Regions from separate parts of the Pseudaeromonas sp. HNCC25DJ180 genome, predicted to be linked through region 2. Evidence: predicted binding sites of a transcription regulator. Region 2 holds the regulator's gene; each other region holds the start of a gene.

Region 1 (7,087 bases), on a different contig from region 2:
GCGCGGGGCAAGTGTATTGATGAGGCGCTGATCCAGCGTCTGTTTGGCCTCACCCTCTCGGGGCAAAAGGATAGGGGGCAGCGGGAGGCGTGCCTGTGTATCAAGAGTGTCGATATTGGCAGCTACCAGAGCTGCCTGCATGGTTGTCATTACTGCTATGCCACTACGGATCCGCAACTGGCCAGGCGCAACTACCTGCTCCATAACCCCCTGAGCCCCTTTCTGCTGGGGGAGCCAGATGCCGACACTCTGGCCTGGCTAGCCGAAGAGGAGGTTCAGGGGCGGCTGTTTTAGCCCTAAGCCGGCATGCGCGTCATGGCACCATCGATGAAGAAGTGTGGTTTGCCGGAAGAGTCGCACTGGATGCAGGCGATCATGCGGTTGCCGCGCATTAGGCTCCAGGGGTGGCGCATGTCCGGGGCTTTGATCTGCAGGTGTTTCAAATATTCGTAAAACAGGGTGGCACGGCTGATTTCGATAAGGTTAGGCAACATGGCGACTCCAAAACGACCAAGGGCTGACGAGTGAATTATCACCAGTTGGGCTGAACCGGATCTGAATGGCTGTATGTAATTTGTACCATCATGGCGCTTAGTATCGGGAATGTGAGATTGAGCAGAGTGATGGATTCACATGGGTTTTTATTTATGAGGTGATGACGTCACAACTCAGGAAGGTAGGCTGAGGATCAGAGAGGTCCAGCTTTGGCTTGGTGGTTTTGTTATCATTGCGCTGCCTTTGTCTTTGTTATGGTCATTGTCGGTTTGCCTCGGACGAGTTGACCTGATTTAAGTGTCATTTTAGCCAGACAAACTAGCCAGTGGTCTCTTGCTGGTATCTTGTTCTGAAAATGGCCTGGCTTCTTCCTTGCTTAGTTACAACAGAAGCAGGCCTTGCCTGTTCCAGGCGTTATCCTCATAAGGAGTACATTTTTGAAGCACATAACCTTATTGCTGGCGTTCTGCCTGCTGCCTCTGCTGGGGTGTGAACAGTCCAACCCGTCGACCCAACCCGAATTGCAGGTGAGCGGCCCCACCATGGGGACTCATTATGGCGTCAAGGTTGTGGGTAACTACCCGGGCGGGGAGCCACAACTGCAGCATGAGGTGGAGCAGATCTTGGCGCGCATCAACGATCAGCTCTCCACCTACAAGCCTGACTCGGAACTCTCCCGTTTCAATCAGCATAAGGCCACCACGCCCTTTCCCGTCTCTCAGGATCTGGCTGATGTGGTGATCGAGGGGTTGCGCTCGGGGGAATTGACGGGGGGGGCCGTGGATATTACGGTCGGGCCTCTGGTCAATCTCTGGGGTTTTGGCCCGGATAAACGTCCCAGCAAGGTGCCCTCGACCGAGCAGATAGCCCTGGCGCGTCAGCATATCGGGCTGGAGAAGTTGCATGTGGAGGTGGGCAGCAAGCAGGCCAGCCTGCGTAAGGATGATCCGGATCTCTATGTGGATCTCTCCACGCTGGGGGAAGGTTTTGCCGCCGACAAGGTGGCCCAGTGGCTGGATGACAGAGGCGTCACCAATTACATGGTGGAGATAGCCGGAGCTCTGCGTCTGAAGGGGCACAATGGCCAGGGTCAACCCTGGCGAGTGGCCATCTCCAAACCCGTGGATGAGCTGGGGGCGGTACAGAATGTGGTACTGCCTGGCGACAATGGCATCAGCACGGCGGGTAGCTATCGTAACTACTATGAGAAGGATGGCCAGCGCTTCTCCCACATCATAGATCCGACCACCGGCAAGCCCATCACCCATCGTTTGATGTCGGTCACTGTCATCGCGCCCCGGGCCCTGCACACCGATGCTCTGGATACGGGCTTGATGGTCATGGGTACCCAGAAAGCCCTGCTGTTTGCTAACGAACATCATCTGCCCATCTATACCATTACCAAGACAGATGAGGGGTTCAAGGAGCAGTACAGCCGCGCCTTCAAGCCCTATTTGCCTGAGCCCCACTAATCTTGCTCTCTCAGCGCTGAGCCCACCTGCTGGTGGGCTTTTTCGTTTTATCTGCTGCGCAGGCTATTCTGCTTGGCTTTTTCGCCGCCAGGGACTAAATTTAGATAACTGTTTATTCATACAGTATCTGCCATGCGAAAAATCATACACATAGATATGGATTGCTTCTTCGCCGCCGTGGAGATGCGGGAGGATCCGGCCCTGCGGGAGATCCCTCTGGCCATAGGGGGGGCATCGGATCGGCGAGGCGTGATCGCCACCTGCAACTATCAGGCTCGCCGTTACGGTGTGCGTTCGGCCATGGCCACGGCCTATGCCCTGCGTTTATGCCCTCAATTGAAGGTGATCCCCGGGCGCATGGCGCTCTATCAGCAGGTCTCAACCGAACTGAGGGCGATCTTCGAGCGCTATGCCGAGCGGGTGGAGCCCCTCTCGCTGGACGAAGCCTATCTGGATGTCTCCGATTCGCCCCTCTTGCATGGCAGTGCCACCCTGATAGCCGAGGCCATACGTGCCGATATCCGTCGTGAGCTAGGGTTGACGGCTTCGGCCGGAGTGGCGCCCAACAAGTTTCTGGCCAAGATCGCCTCGGATCTCAACAAACCTGATGGCCTGTTTGTGCTGAGGCCGGAGCAGGTGGCAGAGTTTGTCGCTCATCTGCCATTGCAGAAGATCCCGGGTGTGGGTAGCAAGACGGCGCAGCGCTTGGCAACCCTGGGTCTGCATAATGGCGCCGATGTGCTGAGCTATCCGCCCCATGAGTTGCTGCGTCAGTTTGGCAAGTGCGGTCAAATGTTGTTGCAGCGGGTGCGGGGTATTGATGAGCGGCCGGTGGAGGTGAGTCGGGTGCGCAAGTCGGTGGGGGTCGAGCTGACCTTGCCTCAGGATCTGCAACAGATGAGCGAGGCCTTGCCCATACTCGAGCGCCTGGAGGCGGATCTGCGGCGGCGGTTGGGACGTCACTCGCCAGAAGGGGAGATAGTGCGCCAGGGGGTTAAACTTAAGTTTGCCGATTTTCAACAGACGACGGTGGAGCGTAGCAGTGAACGGCTGGACCGCGCCTTGTTACTCCAGCTGTTGCAGCAAGCCTGGAGCCGGGGAGAGGGTAAGGGGGTACGGCTATTGGGGCTGGTGGTGGGCTTGCCAGCTATGGCGCCGACGCTGACGGCGCCGGTTCAGCTCTCTCTGGGGTTTTAAGTGGGCGAGTACTGTGGCTGTGCTGCGCCCTGGTCTGCCGCTTGATTTCGATTGGACATTACTCGGTCTGCGTGGCGACCTGGGCTTCGAGTTGGCTCAGGGAGTGACTCATGCGATGTTGCCACTGCTCTTGCTGTTGCTGCAGGTTGGCCCACTGACTCTCGCCTGAGCTCATGGCCTGTTGCCACAGCTGTTGAGGCCATTGCACTAGGGTCGTGGCGGTAGTTTGCCATTGCTGGGCCACTTTCGAACTCACTTGGCTATGCTCTTGCTGCCACGCGGCGGCCAGTTTTTCGCCACTAAGTGCCAGTTGCTGCTGACTCTGCGCTCCTGTCTCGGCCAGTTCATGGGTAGTTTGGCGCCACTGCTGGGCGAACAGAGCGGAGGCGTGATTGAACTCACTCGTCCAGGTGTGCAGTCGCTGCTGAGTGTTGTGCAGCAGTGTGCTGCTCTGTTGCTCGGTCGTGTGCCATAAATATTCACCCACCGGACTGAAGGGGATCAGCAGGCCGAGGCTGATGACTATGGGTAATAGTGTCTTCATGAGGAGTCCCTATTGCGCAGCGAAAGCGCCGACACTTTACTCTAGTGGTGGAGAAGAAAAAAGGGCGCATGTGCGCCCCGAGTTATCATTCCGTTGCCGCCTAGGCTTCCCGCTGCGGGATCTGGGTGAGCAGAGTGGTCAACAGTTGCCAGAAGTGGGCGACGGCGGGGATGTGCACCCTCTCATCCGGTGAGTGGGCACCCTGGATGGTGGGTCCGAAGGAGACCATGTCCCAGTGGGGATAGGAGGCTTTGAACAGACCACACTCCAGCCCGGCATGGATCACCATGATCTTGGGTTCGCTGCCAAATAGCACCTCATGTTGCTCACGCAACAGGGCCATGATGGGGGAGGCCGGGTCGGGTGCCCAACCCGGATAGCCGCCGCCAAGTTGGCAACGGGCGCCAGCCAGGGTGAATAGAGAGCGAGTCATCTGCTCCACATAGCGACGACCCTCCTCATTCAGGGAGCGGATCAGACACTGGATGTAGACCTGCTGGCCTTCGGTCTGGATGACCCCCAGGTTGGTGGAGGTCTCCACCACGCCCGCGATCGCCTGGCTCATGCGGATCACCCCATTGGGGCAGGCGACGAGGGCGGCGAGCAGTCGCTGCTGGGTGTCACCATCCAGGCAGTGGAGCGGCGGTTCGCTGCTCTGCAACTCGATAGTCAGGTTGCGTTCCACCTCCTGCAACTCGGTTTGCAGCCGTTGACCATGCTCGGCAATGAGGTGTTGTAGCCTGGTCACCTGGTTTTCGGGCACCAGCAGCAGGGCCGAGGCCTCACGGGGAATGGCGTTGCGCAGTGTGCCCCCCTCGATGTGAGCCAGGCGCAGGGGGAGTTGCTCGCAGGCACCTTGCAACAGACGGGCGAGCAACTTGTTGGCATTGCCGCGATCCTGATGGATGTTGACCCCGGAGTGGCCGCCACGCAGCCCCTTGACTGAGAGGCGCAGGGCTTGATGGCCGACCGGAATGGCTTCGCTGTTAAAGTCGAAGTGGATGTTGGCATCTATGCCGCCGGCACACCCCATGTAGACCTCGCCATCCTGCTCTGAGTCGGTATTGAGCAGTATCTCTCCTTGCAGCAGGCCGGGCTCCAGACCAAAGGCACCAGTCATCCCGGCCTCTTCATCTATGGTCAGCAGCACTTCCAGCGGGCCATGTTGCAGCGTGTCATCGGCCAACACCGCCAGGCAGGCGGCGGCCCCTATGCCGTTATCGGCGCCCAGTGTGGTGCCGCGGGCTCGCACCCACTCGCCATCGATATAGGGCCGAATGGGGTCGCGGGTGAAGTCATGGGGCGTATCGGCATTGGCTTGAGGCACCATATCGATGTGGGCCTGCAGCACCACGCCCTTGCGTTGTTCCATCCCTGGTGTCGCCGCTTTCTTGATGATGAGGTTGCCCACCCTATCTTCCTGCACACTCAAGCCTTGGGCCTGAGCCCAGGACTGGATCCAGCGACTGAGCGCCGCCTCATGCTTGGAGGGGTGGGGGATGGCACATATCTGCTCGAAAAAGAACCAGAGTAACTTGGGGGAGAGTTCGGTCAAGGCGGTCACGGCAGGGCTCCTAACTTGGGTGGGATCTAAGGCTAAGGCCAATGTGGATTGGGCTCAATAGTTAGCCGGCTAATGCGGCCTGGCTATGGCGTCAATAGTCAGAAAATACATCATACGCGCCATTAGCGGTTTATGTCAGCAACTTGGCTATTGCTCTGCTGTTTATTCTGTTACGTGATTTTTTAACAGCGTAATGTTTAGATTAGCTGGGCATTAACATGAGAATGGCGATGCCACCCTGAGGGCGAATGGCGCCAGTAGCCCCAGTTGCATCGCACCAAAGCTGGGCGTAGTATCCGTGCCGGGCGTTGTTGAGGGAGGGGTGTCAGCCAGTGTTGGATCCGTTTGTCCGACCTCTGCACCAGGATCTCGATGAGTGATGAGTCAGCCTTGGGCCAGCCCAAAAGCGTGGTGTGCCGAGAAGAGGAGAGGGGGTATAAGTCGCCACTCTCTTTGGATTTAGAGCCGTTTGTACCCGTCGCAAGACCTGATTGAGCTCATGCTATCAGGTACGATTCCTTCGTAGAGTTTTAATTCCGCTGTTTGGCCTTTCGGCGTCTGCCGAAAGGCTTTTGTTTTTCTCCCGCTTTGCTTGTCGCCTCCTGGTTTTCTGCTGGCATGCGCCGGAGCCCCCCTCTATAATTGCGCTCCAATCCTGCTCTCTGCAGGATAAGTGTCGGGCCAAGGCTGTTCCCTCTGCTGTTTTTAACCGAACCGTCTCTACGCTGAGAGATGAGATAATGGTTCAGGCGCTTGCCGGGACTGTTGTGTCGACTGTGCGATGGGGAATGGGTGAGTACCTTCGACAAGACACAGGACTATTGCAACTTCTCCAAGGAATCGAAAATCCATGTTAGAGAAACTGTTTAAACTCTCTGAGCACAACACCAGTGTGCGCACCGAGCTCCTGGCAGGGGTAACGACCTTCCTGACCATGGCCTATATCATCTTTGTTAACCCGGGAATTTTGTCCCAGACCGGTATGGATCATGGTGCCGTGTTTGTGGCCACCTGTCTTGCCGCCGCATTTGGCTGTTTCATTATGGGTCTGTACGCCAACTATCCGGTGGCGCAGGCGCCAGGCATGGGGCTCAATGCCTTCTTCACCTTCGGGGTGGTGATGGGTATGGGTTACACCTGGCAGGTGGCGCTGGGCGCTGTCTTCCTCTCTGGCGTGGCCTTCCTGTTCCTCAGCATGTTCAAGGTGCGGGAGTGGATCGTCAACTCCATCCCCAACAGCCTGCGTATCGGCATAGGTGCCGGTATCGGTCTGTTCCTGGGACTGATCGCCTTGAAGAATGCCGGCATAGTGGTGAGCAACCCGGCCACCATAGTGGGTCTGGGGGATGTGACTGCCCTGCCATCGGCTCTGGCCGTACTGGGCTTCTTCCTCATCATTGCCATGTCGCACAGACAGATCAAGGGGGCCGTGCTCTATGCCATCCTCATCATCACAGCGCTGGGTCTGGCCCTGGGTGATGTGAAATTTGGTGGCGTATTCTCCATGCCGCCGAGTCTGGCTCCGACCTTTATGCAACTGGATCTGACCAGCGGCTTCACCACTCCTGCCGGTGCCTTCAACGTGGCCATGCTCTCAGTGGTGTTTGCCTTTTTGTTTGTCATCCTGTTTGACACCTCGGGTACTCTGATTGCTGTGGCCGACAAGGCGGGCATGCTGGACAAGCAGGGGCGCCTGCCCCGCCTGGGCAAGGCACTGATGTCTGATGCGGTCTCCACCGTTGCAGGCTCTGTGCTGGGGACTTCCTCTACCACCAGCTATATCGAGAGTGCCTCCGGTGTCGCCGTGGGTGGCCG
Region 2 (7,087 bases):
CCGACGTCGTCGGCTAGGCCAATTGAGCACACTATAAAGGGGAAGGCTTAGGTGTATAAATGGCAGCGTTTTAATGTTCACATTGAGAGGATTAAAACAATGGAATTGCGATTTTTCTTGTTTGCTGCGCTAAGAGGTGAGATATTCGATGATTTTGTTGGTTGTCGGCAAGGATAATACCCTTACGGTATTTTACTATACACCCTAATTCTCCCAAATGTGTAGCCCCATTCTGGATATTATGATGCAACTTGGTGCATTACTTGTTTTTATTATTTGGTGAGACATACCGGTTTTGATGTTATTCGACGATCCCACCCTGAGCGAGCGTCAAATGGAAGCAATCGAACCTGCACCCCAACTCGGTAGAAGCCGCAGCCATCAGGAGGCTTCCACGCGATATGAGCGTTGCCAATCCAGTTCGGCAGACACAAACCCTCCCGAGGCTTGCCACTGCCAGCAGGAAACCGTGCTGACTGCAGGGCCATAGAGAGCTAATGCTACCTGCGACAAAGTGGCTGTCCTGAGACACCCCGGAACCACCTCAGAGGTGAGCAGCCGCTGCTCACCAGGCAGGAGTTGCAACCGTGACAGACCCGCCAGGCCGCGACCACTGGCCTTGAGTATGGCCTCGCGCAGGGTCCAGAGATGGTAAAAGCCCGCCAGTTCATCCCCTTCCGCCGCCAACCACTGCTGCTCGACCGGGCTCAATACCGACTCTAGCAGCCGTTGCAGGTTACGCCTGGGTCGGTACTGCTCGATATCCAGCCCCAGAGGGCCCACCCCCAGCGCCAGTGCCAGATAATCACCGCTATGACTGAGGCTAAAATCTGGCAGCGCCGGGTTGGCAAAACCGGGACGGCCATGCTCCCCCAGCATCAGCTCGGGGCAGACGGCCACGCCATAGAAGTGAGCCAAACCCAAGGCCAACAGACGGCGCCCGGCCAGATAGCTCTGGCGCCGAGTAGCCGACATGCCCTGTGCCCGGCCCAGAGTCGCCGCATCCAGGCTCCCCGCGGGCAATGAATCGGCCTCGGAGAGACGTAGCCAGAGTAGATGGGTGTCCATTAGCGGCTCACACTCCAATTCACAGCCCAGATTAGGTGGGTGTCCATTAACCACTGTTAACTGCTCGAAATAGGTGGGTGTCCATTAACAACCACGTTAACAACCACGGCGGCGCGTTCGATCTGCAGGGTGCGGCGGATCCGATCTGGCAGCAGAGGCAAGAGTATCTCGGCTAACTGGGCTATGGCCTCCTGGTTGCAAGCCACGACTTCCTCGGCCTCCTGACAGTGCAGATACCCCTCCAACCTCAAGGTCTGCAGCAAGGTGACAAACAGGCTCTTGTCGCTAAATTCCGGGGCATGGATGCCATGCAGGGTGCCCAAACGCACTGCCAGCATCTGGCTGTCCGACTCCAGTTGCGCCAGGGTGATGGTGGGCTGCTGCTGGATCTGACTCAGGGTGATGGCGTAGCGCTGCAAGGTCTCCTGGATGCTCTGGGCCAACAACAGCAGACGCATCTGCTCGGCCGGTCGCACCCAATACCCCTCTTGACGCACTTCAATCAGCTGCAACTCCACCAAGGAGTGGAGTATCACCTCCACCTCGCTTGCCAATTCCGTCATCTCAAAGCGCAGGAACAGCTCGCTCTTGAGCAATGGATAGAGACGCTGGCAGTGGGTCAGCAGAGTCGCGTTATCCAACCCCTCGTTGCGCTCTATCAAACTGGCCACCAAGCCCGGCAGGGCGAAGAGGTGCAGTATGTTGTTGCGGTAGAAGGTCATCAGGATCGCCTGATAACGATCCATGGTGATGATCTGCCCTAGCCTGTCTTCCACCACCTGAAACTTGTTGAGCTCCAGCGCCTGGGCCAGCAACTGCTCGGCACCAATCCCGGGCACAGTGCTATGGCGACTATAGGGGGCTCGCCTTAACAGCTCGGTATAGAGGTGAATTTGAGCCACCAACTCCTCGCGCGGCAATGCCTGCTTCTCGGTGGCCAGCAGCGCCAGGGCACTCAGGGTCAGCCCATTGACCGCCGCCGCGCTGTTAATTCTGGTCATCAGCTGGTTGGCTAACTTATCCACGGTCGGTGCCAACCATTCTGGCTTGTGCTGACCGCTCGGGTCCAGGTCGGCCCGCCACTCGGGTACCTCCTGTTGCAGGAACTGATGCAGGGTCAGGGGCTCGCCAAAATTAACGAAGCTGCGGCCGAAGTTGCGCAACTTGCCGAGAATACCCAGCACCTGCCAGAAGCTCTCCTTCTCCTTACGACTGCCCTTGAGCTCCTTGAGGTAGGTGTTCACCTCCATCACATGCTCATAGCCCAGATAGACGGGAACAAAGGTGAGCGGTCGATTGATACCGCGCAGCTGGGCCTGCAGCGTCATGGCGATCATGCCGGTCTTGGGCTGTAACAGGCGGCCAGTGCGGGAACGTCCCCCTTCGGTGAAGTACTCCACCGCATAACCCCGGGCAAAGAGCTGGTTCAGGTATTCGCGGAATACTGTGCTGTAGAGCTTGTCGCCCTTGAAACTGCGACGCAGGAAGAAGGCGCCACCATATCGGAACAGGGGGCCAGCGGGCCAAAAGTTGAGGTTGATGCCGGCGGCGATATGGGGCGGCACCATGCCTTGATGATAGATGACATAAGAGAGCAGCAGGTAATCCATGTGGCTGCGGTGGCAGGGCATATAGATGATCTCGTGCCCCTCGCGCGCCAGGCGTCGTACCGCCTCGGCCCCATGGACCGAGATGCCACGATAGAGCTTGTGCCACAACCAGCCCAACAGCGTATCGCCAATGCGGATCAGTCGGTAGGAGAGATCCGAGGCCATCTCATCCAGATAACTGTGGGCCCGCTTGCGCATTAGCGCTTCATCCACGCCCTCGGCCTTAGCTTGAGCTTGGATGGCCTGCACTATGGCTTCGCTGCGTAACAATTGACGGAATAGCTGCTGGCGGTCCGGCAGCTTGGGTCCCTTGGATGCCTGCCGCTGACGGCTGAAGTGGATGCGCGCCACCCGGGCCAGCTTGTGGGCCACACTCTCGTCTGTCCCCAACTCGCTGACCAGCGCGCGCAGTGAAACCGGCGCAGAGAAGCGCACCCGATTCTCCCGACCATGCAACAGCACGGTCAGCGCCTTGCGCAGGGCATTGGGTACTTTGGGCGGCGGTTGCAAACGCTGCTGCTCCCGGCCCGGTGCCCGCTGCCACAACAGGGTGACCGGCAAGAGTTGGATGTCCAGTGTCGGATCTTGCTCATGCAGGACCAGCCAGCGCTGGAAAGTCGCCAGCTTGGGCTCTTCCCGGCGCGGGATACCAAAGGGCAAGGGCGGCTGATCCAGACACACATAGCGCGGACAACTCTCGCCCTGCCACTGCAGGGGAGTGAAGGGGCTCGGCAGGCCCAACTCGGCGGCACACAACTCCAGGGTCAACAGATCGCTGAGGGAGTCCGTGCTCAAGGCATAGACTATGGGTCGGGTCAGATCGAGCTGCAGCTGAGTAAGCGGGTCTTCCGGCAGGCTGGTGTGATTGACCAGCAGGCGGACAGGCAGGCGGCACAGGCTTCGAGCCAGGGCGGAGCCAAAGGACATGGGAGTGAACCTCACAAAAACAGAACCGCGCCAGCATAGCAAAACTGGCCCGACTTGTCCTGAGGCCCCGGCGCAGCCCAATCAGGAGCCAAGGAGAGAGCCAAGTCGCAGCCAGCAAAGATTTTCCTGTCACAAGGGTCATCGGCCTTGCGATTCTCTAACGCCTGTATATACTCACAGTAATCTGTATAAATAAACAGGCGAATAGTATGAAACTTCTCACACCCCGGCAGGCTGAAGTGCTAGCGCTCATCAAAGAGTGTATGCAACAAACCGGCATGCCCCCCACCCGCGCCGAGATCGCCTTGCGCTTGGGCTTCAAGTCCGCCAACGCCGCCGAAGAGCACCTCAAGGCCCTCGCCCGCAAAGGGGTCATTCATATCATGCCTGGCACCTCTCGCGGCATTCAGCTGCTACAGCAAGAGGATGAAGTATCGGAGGAGCTGGGCTTACCCCTCATAGGGCGAGTGGCCGCCGGTGAACCTATTTTGGCCCAGGAACATGTTGAGACCCACTACCAGATAGATCCCGCCATGTTCCACCCCCGCGCCGACTTTCTGCTGCGCGTTCAAGGTATGAGCATGAAGAACATCGGCATTCTGGATGGAGACCTGTTGGCGGTGCATAAGACAGAACAGGTGCGCAATGGCCAGGTCATAGTGGCCCGCGTGGGTGATGATGAGGTGACAGTGAAACGCTTCGAGCGCAAGGGTAACCTGGTGTTGCTGCGCCCGGAAAACGATGAGCTGGAACCCATCCAGGTGGATCTCACCGAGCAGCACCTGAACATCGAAGGCTTGGCGGTGGGCGTGATCCGCAATGGTGAGTGGCACTAAGCGGCCCGAACACCCTTGTCATGGCTCGTCACTCTGGACTCTGCTGTAGAGCGAATTTGCACGCGAATTGTTGCCTGTTCGCGAGCAAGCTCGCCTCAGCAAAAGCGGCAACAGTATGTCACTCCGCTTGCATCACTCCCCTGGCGTGGGCAACCACGCCCCTCCAGCCGTTTAAACCGAGCCAGCGTACCCTAGCTGGCGCCAGCTTTCATAGACAAACACCGCCACCGCATTGGAGAGGTTCATGCTGCGACTCTGAGGCAACATGGGCAGACGCAAGCGCTGTTCCGGCGGCAGACTCTCGATAATCTCAGCGGGCAGCCCCCGAGTCTCGGGACCAAACAGCAGTACATCCCCGGCCTGAAAACAGACATCCGATGGGCACTGCTTACCCTTGGTGGTGCAAGCAAATACCCTGGGGTTATCCAGAGCCTGCAGACAGCTGGCCAGATCCGGATAGCGCTGCACCTCGGCAAATTCGTGGTAATCGAGCCCGGCGCGTCGCACCCGCTTATCATCCCAGGCAAAACCTAAGGGTTCGATCAGATGCAGCTTGTAGCCGGTATTGGCACAGAGGCGGATGATGTTGCCGGTATTGGGCGGGATCTCGGGCTGAAACAGCACTATATGCAGCATTGTGGCTCCTCGGCCTGGCTGGGGGCGCTAGGATAACCAAGCTGGCGGTAACAGGGAATCAAGGATTGCTCGCCACTTTTCCCCAAGCTGCGCAAGATGGTTTGTCCTGCCTGATGATGCGGGTATGATAGTGATCTTTTTCACATTTGCCGATGCGGAGCATTGGCTGGTTTGTCGAGGATGACACTGTGACCCAAGCCTCCTACTCCCGCCTGGTGACCCTGGCCGGGCTGGCCTCTACCGCCACGGCCGGCGTACTGATCCTGGCCAAGCTGAGTGCCTGGCTGCTCACCGGCTCTTCGAGCATGCTCGCCTCCCTGACCGACTCCCTGATGGATATCAGCGCCTCGATCATCAATCTGCTGGCCATCCGCTACGCTCTGGTGCCTGCCGATGATGACCACAGCTTCGGTCACGGCAAGGCGGAATCCCTGGCCAGTCTGGCCCAGGCGGCCTTTATCACCGGATCAGCCGTAGTGCTGGTGATGAACGGTTTCTCGCGCCTGGTGAACCCAGAGCCAATGCGCCATCTGGATTTGGGTCTCTGGGTCACCCTAGGGGCGCTGATCCTCACTTGTCTCCTGGTGCTATTCCAAAGCTATGTGGTACAGCGCACCAACAGTCAAGCGATCAAGGCTGACCGACTGCACTACCAATCTGATGTGCTGCTCAATGCGGGTGTGCTGCTAGCGTTGGGACTCTCCTGGTATGGCTGGCTCTGGGCCGATGGCCTGTGTGCCATCTTGCTGGGTCTTTATATTCTGCGCAGCGCCCTACAGATAGGCTATGAAGCGGTGCAGACCCTGCTTGATCGCCAATTGCCCGATGAGGATCGTGAAGCCATCCGCCAGATTGCCACCACCATGTCTGGCGTCCATGGCATTCATGACCTGCGTACCCGTCAATCTGGCCAGATGCGATTTATTCAGCTACATCTGGAGTTGGATGACCAATTGCCTTTAGTCCAGGCACACAACATCGCTGATCGGGTGGAAGTGCTGCTGCAAGAGGCATTTCCCATTTCCGACATCATCATACACATGGATCCCATCTCGGCCCTGGAGCACGAGAAGATGGCAACACCATTGGCCCAACAAGATGCAGTAGTAGAAGGGTAAATTATGGCCTGCTTGAAACAACTGACCTGGGACAAGATCCGCGAAGAAGCCATTTTGATGGCGGCCGAAGAGCCCATGCTCGCCAGCTTCTTCCACTCCACCATACTCAATCATGAGAGCCTGCGCTCGGCCTTGAGCTTCCAACTGGCCAACAAACTGGGCTGCTCAGTCATGCCCGCCATGGTGCTGCGTGAGGTGATCGAAACGGCGCTCAACGCCGATAGCGGCATCATGGATGCCGTCGCGGCCGATATTTGCGCCGTCAAGGAGCGGGATCCCGCCGTGCGCTTCTACTCAACCCCCCTGCTCTATCTCAAGGGCTTTCACGCTCTGCAGGGCTACCGGGTGGCTCACTGGCTCTGGAGTCAGAATCGCCGACCCCTGGCCACCTTCCTACAGAATCAGATCTCTGTGGTATTCGGCGTCGATGTGCATCCCGCCGCCCAAATCGGTCAGGGCATCATGTTTGACCATGCCTCGGGCATAGTCATAGGTGAAACCGCGGTAGTGGAGAACGATGTCTCCATACTGCAAAACGTCACCCTCGGCGGTACTGGCAAGGAGCATGGTGACCGCCACCCCAAGATCCGTGAAGGGGTGATGATAGGCGCAGGTGCCAAGGTGCTGGGCAACATAGAGGTGGGTCGCGGTGCCAAGATTGGCGCCGGTAGCGTAGTACTGCAGGCCGTGCCACCCCACACCACGGTGGCGGGCGTTCCCGCCAAGGTAGTGGGTTACCCCGGCTGTGACAAACCCTCGCTGGATATGAACCAGGGGATCTGACCCCAGGCACTTTTCGCGTCTGGCGGGCCACAGGAGGCAACTCATTCACCGGCCCGGCCTCGCCAGTAATAGGAATTCTGGCTTGAGTAAACCCATCGCTGGCATCTTG
Region 3 (7,087 bases), on a different contig from region 2:
ATGCTTTGCAGCAACCCTTGCCGAACCTGCTCCAGCTCCTCCTCGGTAAGATCTGGATAGAGTGTCTGGATGACCTGAGGCAACGCCACCTGAGTCACCGTTTCGGCAGGTGTGGTTTCACTGATCGCTTCCTTGACTAACTGCTCCTTAGCCATCAGCTTGGCCATGATCTCGTTCTTGTCGCCATTCAGGATATCCAGCACCTTCTGGGATACCGGCGTACTGGTGGTGTCATCGACTAACAGGGTATTGGGTGGCAATGGCTTGCCATCCCATTGCGAGCGGGGCTTGAACTGGATGCTGGGAGCAAGAATCTGCTCCATCAGTAGCGAAGTGGTGATCGCCTTGAGCATGTTATTAACCGATGCCCGAACGTCATCGTCTTGAGCATCCGGCTGGGCAATCAGGTTGGTAAACTGGGCGTGTTTCTTGCCCGCACAGTCGCGGGTGGCACGACCAATGATCTGCACAATCTCGGTCAGCGAACTGCGATAGCCAATGGTCAACACATGTTCGCAGTAGGGCCAGTCAAAACCTTCTTTAGCCATACCCAAGGCGATGATGATATCCATATCATCAGCACTCTTGATGCCTCGCAAATAGGTTTGAACCTTGGGCCGTTCAGCGGCGTTGTCATCGACCAAGTTAGCGACTTTAAGCTTGCGTCCATCCTTGGCCATGATCTGCAAAATACCGGTCTCGGGATCGCGCATAACAACTTCGCCCAGTACATCGAGAATGGCATCCACTTCCCCGTGTTTGTCCTTCGTCGACTCACCGGAGTTCACATTAGGGATATGGATGATGGTCTTCTTGCGAGCATCCAGCACGGTTGGCAAAGCATCGATATAGAGCCCTTGATAGAAGTGATAGCCAATGCCTAGAGATTTCAGGTACTGGTACCCATTGAGCTGTTCGTAGTAGGTGTAGGTGACCTTGGTGAACTTAGCCTCATCGTCGGCGAGCAGAATCGGCACGGTATCACCACGAAAATAGGACCCGGTCATTGCCACAATATGGGCGCTCGATTTATTCATCAGCTCATCGATCAGACCACCTAACCGACTGTCTTGATCTGCTGAGACGTGGTGAAACTCATCGATTGCAACTAGGCATTCATTAAACTCAGTCACCGCCAGCTCATCGAAGGCAAAGCGCAATGTGGCATGAGTACAGACCAAAATACGGTCATCACCGGCCATAAAGCGCTTGAAGGCTTTAACCTTGCGGCTGTCACTGCCATCGACACACAAGTTATTCTCCGGGCCCACCACCCAGTCGGCAAAAAAGCCAAACTCGGTAAGCCGCGTCGTTTGGAAGGAGCCGCCGATAGATTTTTCCGGCACGGCCACGATCACCTTGCGCAGACCTTGATGCTCCAGCTTATCGAGCCCTAGAAACATCAGAGCGCGGGATTTGCCACAGGCTGGTGGAGCCTTGATCAACAGATATTGGCTATTGCGCTCGGTAAATGCGCGGGCCTGCATCTCCCGCATTCCCATCTGATTCAAGCTGGCGCTTTGACCGGTCTGACCATACTCCACATGCAACAGGTTGTTCATCGAGAATCCTTCCAATTATTCAGTAAGCAATACCGGGCGGTTGACCGGCTTCCATAATCAGTGGGCGACCAGCTCCTCGTAGCGAGCCAACAGGCAACTTAAGCGATCGGCTGCATCCTTGAAGGGGCGTTCGCGGTAGAGACGATCCACCGCCCTATCAAGCGCTTGATGGGCGGCCAGCAGTTTGGCGGGCATCTTGTCGGGGTCATAGAGTTCAGCCAAGGTGCGGCCGGGAAATTCTTCGCGGGTGAGGCGTATATCTTCGGCCAAATTCTTGATCTCTTGGCGTTGTTGCTCCGTCACATTAGGCCAAGGAAATGGGTTGTAAACGACTGATGCTGAATAGCGATAGTCGCTTTTCAAACGACCAGCGACTAATCGCATCCAGTCGTTATGCAACAGAGAGGAAAGAATGCCAAACTCGTACATGGTCCCATTCGGGATGATGTAGTTCAGGTTGGTTGAGATTACATCCGCATTGAAAAAGCCAAGTGGAACATAAGTTCTACGTTCGGATGATACGCTTGGTACCAAAATATAATTTTCCGGGTTGTTTAAATCTCGAAATTGATGTGGTCGCTCAGCAAGTTTCTGTGCACCCTTATCACGACTACGTTTTCGAGCCTCGGCAACCATTCTCACTCGGCTTGCAACATGGGGCATAGAATTTATTTCGTCCTCAGTTGCCGTTTTAAGCCACAAACACCATCGTTCTTTACCATTAAGAAATTCATCTGCCCCCAGCAATTTCTTAACCCACTTTTTCGCTTGAGGCTCTTGCATTAATAATAAATCTAGCTCCGGGCGATTGAGCAATAAGTGACCACCATCGTTTGGCATATTGCCGAAGAGTAAAGCAGGGACGTTTTTCACTAATGGCTTACTTGGCGTTCCGACTGTGACATTATCCCCTGCAATGAGGTAAGGATTGATATTCTTAACTTGTTGGCAATGCCATTCACCATCTAGTTGTTGGTAAAGTCGCTTTGTGACGGAATGGGATGACAACCCAACAATGACAACATGTACTGCTGCTTTGTCACGAGCATTGTTTGCCCACACAAAAGTTGGATATGCGATATGAATGTTCAGGCCAAGAGAAAGCAATGCAGGCCAAAGAGCTGATACTTGCTCACCTTGGCAGATAGAGTTGGTTGCTACTAATGCTAGTTCAGCCTTAGCGTGTTGAATATATTGTGCACCTTTCCAAAACCAGCAGGTGACATAATCCAGCTTGTTAGTGGTTTTAATATTAGAGAAAACGTGCTGTAAATCTGTTTTTTGGGTTTCATCCCTTCCTGCATGCCCCAAAAATGGCGGATTACCGATCACATAGACCTCATCCTCAGCCTCCTTGGGGCATACTTGCTGCCAATCCAAACGTAGGCTATTGCCACTATGAATATTACCGCTCTCACGCAATGGTAACGCTGGTGGGGCAAAACCAAACTCCTGTTGCCACAGGCTATTAAGCTGGTGTTCGGCCAGCCAGAGTGAAAGCCGGGCGATTTCACAGGCAAAATCATCGATCTCGATGCCGTAAAACTGTGACAAATGTAGCCCACTCATGGTGAAACCTTGCGGGTCTACCTCCTTTAAGGCCCTGATCACCGCCATCTCGAATTTACGCAGTTCCTTGTAAGCCACGATCAAGAAGTTACCCGAGCCACAGGCTGGATCGAATACCTTGATCTTGCCCAACCGTACCAACAAGGCTTGTAGCCCCTTGGCGCGTTTGTTGACCGCGACCTGTTGCAAGGCCTCCAGTTCAGCCTGTAAAGGCTCAAGAAACAGTGGCTTAATCACCTTCATGATATTGCTATAGGAGGTATAGTGCTGGCCTAAGCGACTGCGCTGCTTGGCATCGATCACCGCCTGGAACATGCTGCCGAAGATATCCGGGTTGATCTCGCTCCAATCCATGGTGCCGCATTCAAGCAAGAGTTTACGCCCCTTCTTCCCGAGCGCCGGTATGGGTTCATCGGCGGCAAATAGCCCGCCGTTAACGTAGGGGAATGCGGCCAAATGCACAGGCATATTTTTCCGCTTGGCACTCCCCGGTTCACTGTTGAGCACCGAGAAAATCTGCTCGAGGAAAACGTCGAGATTGCTGCCATTATCCTCGGTAAAGCCTTTGATGGCTGAAGTGAATTGGGCTGGGGCAAAGATGCCGGTATCTTCTGCAAACAGGCAGAACAGCAAGCGGGTCAAAAATACATTCAGAGCGTGGATATCGGCAGGTTGGCTAAGATCATTTTGGTCGCGGATCAGGTCAAAAAGCTGGCCCAGCTTCTCAGCCGCCTTCACATCGGCAGGGTTCTCGCTGCTAATGATGGCCTTCTCCAGACCAACCAGCGGAAGAAAGAAGCCATAGTTGCTGTGCAGCTCTTCTAGCTCAATATCGAGCTGTTCTTTACTGAGAGTGTCCCACGCCAGGAAGCGCACAAAATCTGTGACTAGCACAAAGCGGATCTTGTTCTTGGCAATAGCCGGGTCATCAATGCGCTGTTTCAGTAGAGCTTCGAGATCATCCCCTTCCGATGCACTCTGGTAATAGAGTTTATTCTTTAGCGCGACGTGCCCAACCTCTTTCGCTACGTTACGGGGACCACCTTGTCGCACCTGAGAGATACTGGCCTTGGGAAAGTCGAAGGCGGTCATAAAGCCATAGATAAACTCGTTACGGTCCAGCTCGTTGGTCAGTTGCTCGAGTTGTTCAAAAATCTTCGCCTGATTTACGGCCATCGGTAATCCTATGCGGTAGTTCTAATTGTTGTGTTCGTACTAGTCTATGACACATGAATCACACTAACCGAATGATTTCATTCAATAATTAGTGCTACAACTATTTGCTAGAGGTTGTTGCTTTGGCACAACACGCAACAACAAAATCTATTTCGAATCTACTATGGCTAGTAGTGTCAATCAACCCTAGATGAAACTACGTCATTGATTATTAAGGAAGTGGATCTAGATATTGCTATCACTATATACTGTATATATATACAGATGACTGAGATAACCCATGTTCCTAAAACCCACTGATAACCCTCCTACTCTCGGGTTGCCGCTATTCGCATCACCTGCTTCCTGTGGTTTCCCAAGCCCAGCTCAGGACTATGTAGAGGCAACACTGGATCTGAACCAGTTATGCATCAGCCGACCTGCGGCAACCTACTTCGTGCGGGCGGCTGGTGACAGCATGAAGGACGCGGGCATTCTGGATGGAGACCTGCTGGTTGTGGACCGCTCTATCAGCGCACGTCATGGCGACACAGTGATTGCCTGTGTTGATGGTGAATTCACCGTGAAGATATTGCAACTCACCCCGAATATCGCCCTGCTGCCAGCCAATCCAACCTATCAGCCCATCCTTTTCCAGGCCGAACAGTCATTAGAGATTTTTGGCGTGGTTACCTTCGTCATCCACAAGCAATGCCAGCACTAAGATGACCACTGTGATTGCTCTTGTTGACGTAAACAATTTCTACGCCAGTTGTGAGAGACTGTTCCGGCCTGACTTAGTTGGTCGACCGATTGTAGTGCTGTCCAACAACGATGGATGCGTGGTGGCCCGCTCTGCCGAGGCCAAGAAAATTGGCATCAAAATGGGCGTTCCCTACTTCAAGATCAAGCGAGATTTTGAGCGAATCGGTGGCATCTACTTCTCCAGCAACTATGCGCTCTATGCCGATATGTCTCAGCGAGTGATGACCACGCTGGAGAGTATGGTTCCCGCTATTGAGATTTACTCCATTGATGAGGCTTTTGTTGAACTAGGCGCTTTGTGGGCAGGTGATTTTGTTGAGTTCGGGCACCAGATCCGAGCCACCATTCAGCAGTACACAGGCCTAACCGTAGGTGTGGGTATTGGCCCAACAAAAACCTTGGCCAAACTGGCTAACTACGCCGCGAAGAAATGGCCCGCCACAGGTGGTGTCGTTGACATCAGAGATCAAGTACGCAGAGCCCGGCTGATGTCCATCACGCCTATTGATGAAGTGTGGGGTATTGGTCGTGCCCTTAATAAACAGCTACAGGCCGAAGGGGTAGCTACTGTTGCGGATCTAATTGCCGTGCCACCCAAACAGATCCGCCTGAGATATGGCGTTGTGGTGGAAAGGGTGATCCAGGAACTTCGCGGCATTCCTTGTTCGGAATTACAAATATCCACTCCTGCAAAGCAGCAAATAGTCAGCAGCCGCTCGTTCGGCGAGCGGATCACAGATCAGACTGCTATGCGTCAGGCCTTATCAGCATTTATGGAGCGGGCAGCAGAGAAACTACGCAAAGAACAAATGCGCTGCCAGCATGTGAGCATATTCTTCCGAACCAGCCCTTTTAGTGGAAATGAGCCGTACTATGGCAACCAACTCTCGGCCAAACTCCCGCGACCGACAGACGATACCCGAGAGCTTCTACATCATGTAACCAGCCTGCTACCGCATATCTGGCGTGACGGTTTCCGATACCAAAAAGGAGGCGTTATTCTTGGGTCATTTACACCACGAGATCACCAGCAGGCGGACCTGTTCGACAATTCAGATTCATTAGATCATCGGTTAATGGCCGTAATCGACGAAATCAACCATAGCGGTCTGGGTCATGTTGGCTTTGCATCGAAAGGCGTGGATGCTTCAGAGTGGATGATGAAACGCGAACACTTGAGCCCAAGTTACACCACGTCGTGGGCTGATCTACCGGTCGCGAGGTAGGTAATTCTGGACATCAAACACACAGCAAAACGATCTACTCCTTTCTACACTATTCCTCGATGTTTACTCCAGCGAATAGTCCTATAGAGAACGGAGCTCACCCGCCTAAACACGAAGCGATTGACCAAGCTTTTTAGCCATGATTGAGACCCGAAACCCTGATGCCGTTTTCCTCAGCTCAGAGTAAACTAGCTGAAGAATCTGTTTTACTTGCAAATCGGCAACCAAGAGCTACTACTCAGGGAGAGTCCATGTTCAGCCAGGTTGATATTGATAGTTTCGGCAGTTTTACGGCCCTTGCTTGGAAGAAAAGTCTTAAGGATGCGGGCGGCAACGTCCAAAACTTCAAGAGGCTCAACATTCTCTACGGGCGAAACTACTCTGGCAAGACTACCCTATCCCGAATTTTCCGTGCTATGGAAACAGGCCGCATTCCGCTCAACTACGAAGGCTCAACCTTCACTGTCCACGGTGACAAAGGTGATGTAACACAGGCTGGCCTTGTTGGTCATGGCTACGACATTCGGGTCTACAACCGTGATTTCGTCAACGAGAATCTAAGTTTCTTGGTCAATCAAGCCAATGGCGAGATCAAGACGTTTGCCATCGTTGGTGAAAAGAACAAAGAGATTGAAGATGCAATTGCCGCGATCCAAATCCAGCTAGGTAGTGTGGAATCAAAGGCAGGTCTTCGACATGAACTTGAAACCAAAAAGAAAGAGCGGGATCGAACGAAAGACAATCATAAAGTCGCTTTTGATGCGCTAGAGTGTCGCACAACGCTGATTGGGGGCAGACAACCGAGGGCAA

Evidence for each region. The regulator LexA, encoded in region 2, represses DNA repair genes until DNA is damaged. The targets are predictions, from matches to a motif close to ANCTGTNTNNNNANACAGNT.
Region 1: dinB (DNA polymerase IV) is a predicted target of LexA. The motif match lies at 2,074-2,093, and genes of this name have one in related genera.
Region 3: umuD (translesion error-prone DNA polymerase V autoproteolytic subunit) is a predicted target of LexA. The motif match lies at 4,554-4,573, and genes of this name have one in related genera.

The regions. Positions count from the first base shown of each region.
Region 1 is NZ_JBVAYF010000002.1:211,858-218,944, forward strand. Features, by position in the region: gene ACZYTD_RS02855 (DUF1848 domain-containing protein) at 1-294, shown strand, start outside; gene ACZYTD_RS02860 (hypothetical protein) at 297-494, opposite strand; gene ACZYTD_RS02865 (FAD:protein FMN transferase) at 933-1,967, shown strand; gene dinB (DNA polymerase IV) at 2,100-3,164, shown strand; gene ACZYTD_RS02875 (hypothetical protein) at 3,223-3,708, opposite strand; gene ACZYTD_RS02880 (aminoacyl-histidine dipeptidase) at 3,809-5,272, opposite strand; gene ACZYTD_RS02885 (NCS2 family permease) at 6,123-7,087, shown strand, end outside.
Region 2 is NZ_JBVAYF010000003.1:3,925-11,011, reverse strand. Features, by position in the region: gene ACZYTD_RS03145 (4'-phosphopantetheinyl transferase family protein) at 382-1,068, opposite strand; gene plsB (glycerol-3-phosphate 1-O-acyltransferase PlsB) at 1,125-3,605, opposite strand; gene lexA (transcriptional repressor LexA) at 3,815-4,441, shown strand; gene trmL (tRNA (uridine(34)/cytosine(34)/5-carboxymethylaminomethyluridine(34)-2'-O)-methyltransferase TrmL) at 4,613-5,077, opposite strand; gene fieF (cation efflux pump FieF) at 5,266-6,195, shown strand; gene cysE (serine O-acetyltransferase) at 6,199-6,978, shown strand; gene ACZYTD_RS03115 (hypothetical protein) at 7,061-7,087, shown strand, end outside.
Region 3 is NZ_JBVAYF010000007.1:105,184-112,270, forward strand. Features, by position in the region: gene ACZYTD_RS08150 (DEAD/DEAH box helicase) at 1-1,562, opposite strand, end outside; gene ACZYTD_RS08155 (class I SAM-dependent DNA methyltransferase) at 1,620-4,307, opposite strand; gene umuD (translesion error-prone DNA polymerase V autoproteolytic subunit) at 4,588-5,010, shown strand; gene umuC (translesion error-prone DNA polymerase V subunit UmuC) at 5,012-6,277, shown strand; gene ACZYTD_RS08170 (AAA family ATPase) at 6,529-7,087, shown strand, end outside.